Regions from separate parts of the Devosia oryziradicis genome, predicted to be linked through region 1. Evidence: predicted binding sites of a transcription regulator. Region 1 holds the regulator's gene; each other region holds the start of a gene.

Evidence for each region. The regulator LexA, encoded in region 1, represses DNA repair genes until DNA is damaged. The targets are predictions, from matches to a motif close to TGTTCNNNNTGTGTTCNG.
Region 2: the regulator LexA is predicted to act here: its motif matches at 1,961-1,978, upstream of JI749_RS15860 (PA0069 family radical SAM protein).
Region 3: the regulator LexA is predicted to act here: its motif matches at 2,053-2,070, upstream of JI749_RS14465 (ATP-dependent helicase).

What each region holds. Positions count from the first base shown of each region.
Region 1 is NZ_CP068047.1:2,240,273-2,243,551, forward strand. It holds gene JI749_RS11225 (IlvD/Edd family dehydratase) at 1-230, shown strand, start outside; gene JI749_RS11230 (cold-shock protein) at 449-661, opposite strand; gene JI749_RS11235 (hypothetical protein) at 1,039-1,395, opposite strand; gene lexA (transcriptional repressor LexA) at 1,395-2,108, opposite strand; gene JI749_RS11245 (molybdopterin molybdotransferase MoeA) at 2,216-3,279, opposite strand, start outside.
Region 2 is NZ_CP068047.1:3,184,574-3,187,852, forward strand. It holds gene JI749_RS15855 (MDR family MFS transporter) at 116-1,606, opposite strand; gene JI749_RS15860 (PA0069 family radical SAM protein) at 2,044-3,192, shown strand; gene JI749_RS15865 (HAD family hydrolase) at 3,189-3,279, opposite strand, start outside.
Region 3 is NZ_CP068047.1:2,895,873-2,899,151, reverse strand. It holds gene JI749_RS14465 (ATP-dependent helicase) at 1-2,014, opposite strand, end outside; gene JI749_RS14460 (NAD-glutamate dehydrogenase) at 2,235-3,279, opposite strand, start outside.

The sequences.
Region 1 (3,279 bases):
TCGATCTCAACAAGGGTCAGGCCAATATCCTGATCTCGGACGAGGAGATCGCCAAGCGGCGTGCGGATCTGGAATCGATGGGTGGCTACAAGTATCCCAAGCACCAGACGCCGTGGCAGGAAATCCAGCGCGGCATCGTCGGCCAGCTGGGCGAAGGCGCCATCCTCAAGCCGGCAGAGAAGTACCAGCGCATTGCCCAGACCAACGGCGTGCCGCGCGACAACCACTGATCGCGCCGAAGCGTAACAAGGAGGGGGCTCGCGCCACGTGCGGGCCCCTTTGCTTTTCTTGCGCTGTATCGCCCATCCCCGTTCGCGGCTCTTCAGTCCAGACGAAGCGCTGGGGGCTTTCGGGCAGGAACCGGCCAAGGACAAACAAAAAGGCCACCGCTGGTTTCGCGATGGCCTCTCGTGAGCGGCGCCGAAGCGCGCTCGTCTTGCAATGGAGACTAGAGCAGGGTCAGGTTGGTCGCGGACTGCTTGCCGTCGCGGCCGGTTTCCAGCTCGTAGGTCACCTTGTCGTTCTCGTAGAGGCCCTGCAGGCCCGAACGCTGAACGGCGGAGATGTGGACGAAGGCGTCCTTGCCACCGTCTTCGGGCGAGATGAAGCCGAAGCCCTTGGTGGTGTTGAAGAATTTCACGGTGCCGGTGATGAGGGCCATGATAGGTTCCTTTATGCTCGTAACGAGCGGTTATCCGATGGCAACATGCCAAGGGGACATAACGTTCGCATGGTCGAGAAGGAAGCCACGGACCGGCTTGGCCGGCGTCAGGCAGCCGACTTAGGCTGAAAACGTATGGTACCTATGTGGCATGGAACGGATCGTTCTGCAAGATGGCCACCAGTAAGAGTTTGCAGATACTGCGCTTTACCGTTTCGGCGGCCCCAAATGCCAAGCAGAACCAGTCCTGCTCCGTCCTCAATAGTCTCGTTCGAACCATGCTGGCGGCGCAGAGCCAGAGCTGGTTGGGATCGCAAAATTCCGCAACGGTGGGCGCTCTTCGAGGCTGGCGACCCGTCGGCAAAGACAGCACTCATTCAGCGCAAAAGCGTCAGCCCGAATCCCTGGCCATCGCTGCCGATGGTCACCCAGCGACCGCTGACATCGCATTGCAGCAAGAGCGTGTCGTTGTTGCGAATGCCCACCACGGCGCCGACCGAAGACAATTCGCCCTCGAGCAGGCAGCCGATGACCGGCGCCCCGGCCTCGGCTTTTTGCCAGCCAGTGCCAGCCTGGCAGATGGAGACAGACTCACCCGCATTGATTCCAGCGCCCGGTGAAAAGGTCACGTCACCCACCCAGCAGCGGGTCTCCTTCACGCTTGCCTCCTGGGCGAGCGCAGGTCCCGCCGGCAGGGCCAGCAGCAGCAAGGCACCCAGCCAGGCGGCGCGCATCAATATTTCCGCAGCAGGCCAACCAGGCGGCCCTGCACCTTGACCCGGTCGGGTGGGAAGATGCGGGTTTCGTAGGCCGGGTTCGCCGCTTCGAGCGCCACCGTATTGCCCTTGCGGCGCAGGCGCTTGAGCGTGGCTTCCTCGTCGTCGACCAAGGCCACGATGATCTCGCCGGTCGAGGCCTGGTCCTGCTTCTTGATCAAGACGGTATCGCCATCAAAAATGCCGGCATCGATCATGGAGTCGCCGCGTACTTCGAGCGCGTAGTGCTCGCCGGCACCCAGCATTTCGGGCGGAACCATGATGGTGTGAGAGTGGCTCTGGATCGCCTCGATCGGCGTACCGGCCGCAATCCGGCCCATGACCGGAATGGCGACGGGTCGAACATAGTCCTCGGTCGCCGAAATACGCGAGGGCGGCGAAGCCACCTTGCCCAGATTGCCCTCGATGACCGATGGCTCGAAGCGCGCCTTGCGGCCGCCCAGCGACGGGTTCATCGAATCGGGAAGCTTGACTACCTCGAGCGCCCTGGCCCGGTTGGGCAGGCGGCGGATGAAGCCGCGCTCCTCCAGCGCCGTAATCAGCCGATGAATGCCCGACTTGGACGCCAGATCGAGCGCATCCTTCATCTCATCGAATGATGGCGGGATGCCGCTTTCCTTCATCCGTTCGTGGATGAACATCAGCAGCTCGTGTTGTTTGCGCGTCAGCATGGGCCCCTCGGGGAGAGAATCGGAACATAGGCAGAACGACTATATGTGTTCCAGTTATGTTCCGCAATATGCTTGCTGACGCACCAGTCTAGCGCCCAGTTGGACTGTCAGAACGCGTCGATGGACAGGGCTTCGATTGTGGTTCCCGCAGGTTGCCCCGGATCACCCTCTGGCTGGATGATCAACATGTTGGCGCCGCCCAGGGACGAGGTGTGTCCGCTGTCGGTCTGGGCGATCGGTTCGAGCTGCGGGCCGTTGGGCGTGTGCACGAGGCGGGCGCGCATGAAATGGCGTCGCGCGGTATTTGGCGGCGTTGCGGCGGCGAGCGGCAACCGCCAGGTTGGTGGTTCAGCGTATCCAAGCCAGCGGCGGAGAGCGGGCTTGATGAAGACGATCGCCGTGACCATGGCCGATACCGGATTACCCGGCAGGCCGAAAACCAGGGTTTTGCCACGGGTGCCAAACATCAGCGGCTTGCCCGGCCGCATGTTGATGCGCCAGAAGTCCAGGGTCACGCCCATCTCGAGCAGGAGCTCCTGGACGATATCATGGTCGCCGACGCTGGCGCCGCCCGTCGTGATCAGGATATCGAGGTCGCCAGCAAAGATGTCCGCCAGCTTCGAGCGCAGTTTTGCCCGCTCATCCCCGACGATGCCGTGATCATCAACGCTCTGCGCATAGGGGGAGAGCAGGGGGGCGAGGCCGTAGCTGTTGGAGGCGACGATCTGGTCGGGTCCCAGTGGGTCGCCTGGCAGAACCAGTTCGTCCCCAGTGGCCAGCAGGGCGATGCGCGGGCGCCTGGCGACGTTAAGTATGGCGCTGTTGGCAGCGGCAGCTACCGACAATTGCATCGCACCCATGCGTGTGCCCGGCGCGATCAGCTGTTGACCGCGCGCAAAATCGTTACCCCGCGGCCGCACGCTGTGACCGGGACGCGCGGGCGCCGTGAACGAAACATGGCTGCCGTCGACGAGGGCCTCTTCCTGCATGATGACGGTATCGGCGCCCTCTGGCACCGGAGCTCCGGTGAAGATGCGGACGGCCTCACCTGGGGCGACCCGTCCGGAAAAGCCGGCACCAGCCTGCGATGTGCCGATGAGGGAGAGGCGATGCCCCTCGACCACGTCGGCCGCCCGCAGGGCATAACCGTCCATGGCGCTGGCATGGAAAG
Region 2 (3,279 bases), 940 kb from region 1:
ATTGTTTAGCGAACAGGACAGATTGCGGTGAGCCTTAACGGCTGGTTGGTCCGATCGGTAAACTGAAACAGAAACGGCGCCCGTGTGGGCGCCGCTTTGCAGTTTAGCCGGGATGTCAGTGGCCGTGGCTCATGCCCGCGCCGCCTTCCGGCTTGCGGATGAAGAAGGCGGCAACCACCGCGAACAGCGAGATGATCGCGCCCGTGAGGAACGCCAGGCGGATACCGCCCGCCAGGGCATCGACCGGAGGCAGGCCCTCGGCCGTCAGGCTGGCCGTGCGGATGGTCATCAGCGCGATGAACAGCGCAATGCCTGCCGCACCGGCCAGTTGCTGCACCGAGCCGAGGACTGCCGAAGCGTGGGAGTAGAGCTCCATGCGCACCGAGGCCATCGACGAGGTGAAGACCGGCGTGAAGATCAGCGCCAGGCCGATGCTGATCACGATGTGACCGGCCAGCAGGTTCCAGACCGGGGTGTCCTGCCCCACCAGGGTGAGCGCCCACATCACGGCCGAGACGAGGATGGCGCCGGGCACGGCCAGGACCGTGGGACCCACCTTGTCATAGAGACGGCCGACAACAGGACCCATCAGGCCCATGATGAGGCCGCCGGGCAGCAACAGCAGGCCGGTTTCGAGCGTATTCAGGCCCACAACGTTCTGGGTGTAGATGGGCAGCAGGATGACCGTGCCGAACAGCGTCATCATGGCGATGAGCATCATGCTGACCGAAACGGTGTAGTTGCGCGATTGGAAGACCCGCAGGTCGAGCAGCGCCTTGTTGTCACGCTGGAGACCGAGCTGACGCCAGACGAAGGCCGCCATGGCGACGACACCGACGACGATGGGAAGCCAGAGCGGCACGAGCGTTGCTTCATCGGGATGGGCAAAGCTTTCGCCGAAGCTGGACAGGCCATAGATCAGGCCGCCAAAGGCAATGGCGGACACGATCACCGACACCACGTCAAGCGGGGCATAGCGGGGCGTCGAGACATTCTGAATCTTGCGGAAGCCGAGTGCGAGCGCCGCAATGGCGATCGGCAGAACCAGGATGAACATCCAGCGCCAGTGAAAGTTTGCGAGGATGAAGCCGCCAATGGTCGGGCCGATGGCCGGGGCCACCGACATGACGATAGAGATGTTGCCCATGGTCTTGCCACGGGCCTCGGGTGGCACCAGGGTCATGACGGTGGTCATCAGCAGCGGCATCATGATGGCCGTGCCGACCGCCTGCACCACGCGACCCAGGACCAGCAGTTCAAGGCCTGGCGACACCGCGCATAGCAGGGTGCCGACCGAGAAGATCGACATCGAGAGGATGAAGATCGGGCGCGTGTTCAAGCGCTGCAGCAGGAAGCCCGTCACCGGAATGACGACTGCCATGGTCAGAAGAAATGCGGTGGTCAGCCACTGCGCGGCACTTGCGGCGACGCCCAGATCCTTCATCAGATGTGGAATGGCCACGCTCATGATGGTTTCGTTCAGAAACACCACGAAGGTGGAAACCAGCAGCAGGGCGATGACCAGCTTGTTGCGAGCTGCGTCGGTCTGGCTCACTTGCGGTGTGCCGGCCAGATCGGCGTCAAATGTCGTTGCGTCGGTACTCATGATGGTCCCTCAACCTTTGAATTTGCGTGTCACCGAGACGACGAGCGGCGTCCGATGATTTCGACGCCACTCTGGAAAGATTCTGCGACAGGCTGTGTCAGCAGCACTTTGTTAAGTGTCCGCTTCAGTAATTAGCGCCTGGTCACAGGTCAATAGTGAATTTTTCGCTTAAGCAATATCGGCCGATATGCAGCCGCCCGAGCGGTCGGCCTGTTTAGGCTTCTGCCCGCGCGCCGTCCATCCGCAGAAATGCAATTCTGCCCTGCAAATGGCGGTTTTCGGCCCTTCAATTTCCCGCAGGCGCTTCCCATATGTGACACGGCAAGGCGGCACCCCGTCCCGCAATCTGGGTAACGTTCTTGTTTTGTTCCGGTCCAGGTGTTACATCTTGATCCGCGCTGCAGATTCGACTGCGACGCGCCGACAGGAGATGTCTCATGGCCCTCTATCAGGCCCCGTCATTCGAAGCGTTGGAAAAACTCAGCCGCAGCCGCGATGCCGACCTGGCCCGGCGTGAGCTGCTGGATCCCGACCGCATCCGCGGGCGCGGCGCGCAGTCCAACCATACCGGTCGCTTCGAGAAGCAGAAGCGCGAGGGATTCGATGACGGCTGGGACAATGTAGAGCCGCTGTCCATCTTCCAGACGGTCGAGCATGTCGAACGCGCCAAGACAATCATCACCAGCAATGACAGCCCCGATATCGGCTTCGAGCGTTCGATCAACGCCTATCGCGGCTGCGAGCATGGCTGCTCCTACTGCTTTGCCCGGCCAACCCATGCATTTCTCGGCCATTCGGCCGGCATCGAATTCGAACGCGACATCTATGTGAAGGTGAACGCCGTCGAGGCGCTGCGTACCGAGCTCGGAGCCAAGGGCTACAAGGTCAAGCCCATCGCCATGGGCACCAATACCGACCCCTACCAGCCTGCCGAGCGCAAGCACAAGCTGACGCGCGGCATCCTCGAAGTCATGCTCGAGACGCGCCACCCGGTCATGATCACCACCAAATCGGCGCTGATCATTCGCGACCTCGACATCCTGACCGAACTGTCCAAGCTGGGACTGGTCAAGGTCGCTGTGTCGATGACTTCGATGGACCACAAGCTCAGCCGCAAGATGGAGCCGCGCGCTTCGTCCCCTGCCCGCCGGCTCGAGGCAATTCGCCTGCTCAGCGAGGCGGGCGTACCCACTGCGGTGTTCGCGTCGCCGATGATCCCGGCGATCAACGACATGGAGCTGGAGCGCATCCTCGACGCCGCGGCGGCCCAGGGAGCGGTGAGCGCCTCGATGATCCTGCTGCGCCTGCCCGGCGAAGTGCGCGAGGTGTTCCGCGAATGGTTGCTGCGGCATTTCCCGGATCGCGTGCGGCATGTGCTGGCGCTGGTGCGCGATACACGTGGCGGCAAGGACTACGACTCCCGCTGGGGCACGCGGATGACCGGCGAAGGCCCCTATGCCATCCTGCTGCGCCAGCGCTTCGACAAGGCGCGCGAACGCTATGGCCTCGAGACAAAGCTGCCCGGCCTGCGCACCGACCTGTTCGTGGCGCCGCGGCTCGAGGAAAGGCAGATGAGCCTGTTTTAGGAACGCGACCCCTGATGGCCGGGCTGGGGATATGCGCTCCCGACCCGCTCGGCAATGAAGGCCAGGACATCGGGATCATCGTAGCCG
Region 3 (3,279 bases), 660 kb from region 1:
GCGACAGGCCCTCGATATAGGCCGGCGTCACCGGTGGCCAGAGGATGTCCTCGAACAGCGGCACCATCGCGCGGGGAATGAACCGCGTCCGCTGTGCGTAGAGATGCTTGTCGCCATGCTTGTGCTGCTGCGTCACGAAAAACCGCTGCGGCACGATCAGGTTCAACTCGTCCCGTGCCCGCGTCATCGCCACGTAGAGCAGCCGCCGCTCTTCCTCGAGCTCATGCGTCGAGCCGGTCCCCAGGTCCGAGGGAATGCAGCCGTCCACCACGTTGAGCACATGCACCGCCTTCCATTCCTGCCCCTTGGCCGAATGAATGGTGGAAAGGATCAGGTAGTCCTCGTCCAGATGCGGGACGCCCGACTGGTCGCTGGTTGCATCGGGCGGATCCAGCGTCAGCTCGGTCAAAAACCGCTCGCGGCTCGGATAGCCCCCCGCGATCTGTTCGAGCTGCATGATATCCTGCATGCGGATCGCAGCGTCCTCGTAGGCCTGCTCCATCAGCGGCTCATACCAGAGCCGCGCATAACCGAGCTCCAGGGGCCAGCCGGCATCCTTGCGCGACAGGCGGCCCAACATATCGACCAGGCCAGTCCAGCCCTCGGCGGCGCGCGGCGGCGCCGGAATTTCCCCCAGCACCCAGATCGGGTCCGGGCCGGTGGCCATGGCGTCGAGCACCTTGCCCGCCGTTCCGGGGCCGACGCCCGGCAGCAGTTGCAGCACCCGGAAGCCCGCCACCCGGTCGCGCGGATTTTCTGCCCAGCGCAAAATGGCCAGCAGGTCCTTGATGTGCGCCGCGTCGAGGAATTTGAGCCCGCCGAATTTGACGAACGGAATGTTGCGCCGGGTCAGCTCGATTTCCAGCGGTCCGGAATGGCTCGAGGTGCGGAACAGCACGGCCTGGTTCTTGAGCGACATGCCGCCCTCGCGCGCCTCCAGCACCTTGTGCACCACGTAGCGCGCCTGGTCCGCCTCGTCCCGCACCGTCACCAGCAGCGGCTTGGCGTCCGACAGGCGGTCGGTCCACAGGTTCTTGGTAAAACGCTCGCTGGCCATGTCGATCACGGCATTGGCCGCGCTGAGTATGGGCTGCGTCGAGCGGTAATTCCGGTCCAGCGTCACGATGTCGGCCGCTGGGGTGAATGCCGCTGGAAAATCGAGGATGTTGCGCACGGTGGCGGCGCGGAACGAATAGATAGACTGCGCGTCATCACCGACCACTGTCAGGCCTTCGCCGCCGGGTCGCATCGCGAGCAGCACGCTGGCCTGCAGCCGATTGGTGTCCTGGTACTCATCGACCAGAACATGATCGAATTTGCCCGACACGGCGGCCGCAATGCCAGGGTCGCTCATCATGCCGGCCCAATAGAGCAGCAGGTCATCGTAATCGAGCACGTTCTGCCGCTGCTTGGCCTCGACATAGGCGCCGAACAGCGTCCGCAATTCGCCCGCCCACATCGCGCACCAGGGAAACGTCTCTTTGAGCACAGTCTCCAATTCGCCCTGTGCGTTGACCACGCGGGAATAGATGGCCAGGCACGTCCCCTTGGTCGGAAACCGGCTCTTGGCTTCGCTCATGCCCAGCTCATGCCGAACCAGGTTCATCAGGTCCGCCGAGTCTTCCCGGTCATGGATGGTGAAAGCCGGATCGATGCCGATCTGTGCGGCGTGCTCGCGCAGCAGCCGGGCACCGATGCCATGGAACGTGCCCGCCCAGGTCAGCGCGTCCGTCAGCAAGCTCGAATTCTTGCCCATGACCTGGGCCGCGATTCGCTCTACCCGCCGGCTCATCTCGCTTGCTGCGCGCCGCGAGAATGTCATCAGCAGGATGCGCCTGGGGTCGGCGCCGTTCACCATCAGGTGCGCGACGCGATGAGCCAGTGTGTTGGTCTTTCCCGACCCGGCCCCCGCGATCACCAGCAGTGGCCCCGGCCGTTCCTGCCCGGTGCCATGCTCCACCGCCCGGCGTTGTTCCGGGTTGAGCGCATCGAGGTAGTTGAGGCTGGCGAGCACGAATCGAGACCTTGTGAGAGCGGACCCTCACACAAGGCTATTCTGCTTTTGTTCGCAATGGGTGAAGGAGGTCCCACTGCTTCAACTATCGCGATGTCATTCCGGCGAAGGCCGGAATCCAGGTCCGCATCCCACCTCGACCACAGCGCTCGCGGTGGATGCACAGCATGGATATCGGCTTTCGCCGGGATGACATCGTGGTTGGTAGAACCCTCGAGCCTCAAGCCTCCTGTGCAAGGTCCGCCAGCAAGCCTGCTGCCACCGAGAGCCGAGACACGGTCAACTCGCCCTGCGTCAGCTCCGCCACCGCGGCAGCCGTACGCGCGATAGCAGGTCTGGCGGCCCACCCGGCAAGGCCACCGTCGCTCTTTAGCACGTCGGCCGTCAGGTCGCGCTGCGCGCGCATGACATTGGCCAGCGCCCGGTCCAGCGCCATGCGGTCGAACCGGTCGCTGAGCTGGATGCCACGTCCCTGCTCGATGACCGGCCAGAGCTGGAACGCCGCGAACACCCCGAAAAAGGCCGCGGCGCCGTCGCCAACCGACACGCCAGACCGTTCGCTGACCAGCACGATGTCGCTGGCATAACTGAGCACCGGCAGCTCCGCGATCCGCCGGGCGGTTTCCCCCGGCACGCCCTTGGCCATCAGCTCTGCCACCCGGCCGGCAACGTCCTGCGCCAGCGAAGCGGGCAGGGTGGTGTCCAGCATCGACCGCAGGGCCGCTGCGCCTGCTGCATGCCGCTCGACGAGGGTCTTGAGGCCCTGCGTCACATCCGCGTTGCGCAGGAACCACAGGCTCTCCTGCCGCAGCACCTCCATCACCTCGGCATAGAGCGCCAGTTGTACCTTGCCGGCCACGGCGCCATCCAGCGCATCGATGGCGCTGTTGAGATCAGGCAGCCCATAGACGTCGCGCGTGGCGGCGTACGCCAGGGCGACCTCGCCGGGGCTGGCGCTGGTCGCTGCGGTCAGCTCGGTTACGAATGCCGGGCCGCCGCGATTGATCATGGCATTGGCCAATACGGTCGCGATCACTTCGCGCCTGAGCCGATGGTGGGCTACGGCGTCGGGATAGGTCTGGTGCAGCGTTTCCGGGAAATACCGATAGAGCTCTCCCGCCAGGTAGGCATCATCGATGCTCTTGCTCTCCAGCAGGTCGGCATAAAGCGTCAGCTTGGCATAAGCCAGGATGACCGCCAGCTCCGGTCTCGTGAGTGCCTTGCCCGTGGCTGCCCTCGCATCCAGCGCCGCATCGCCGGGTAGG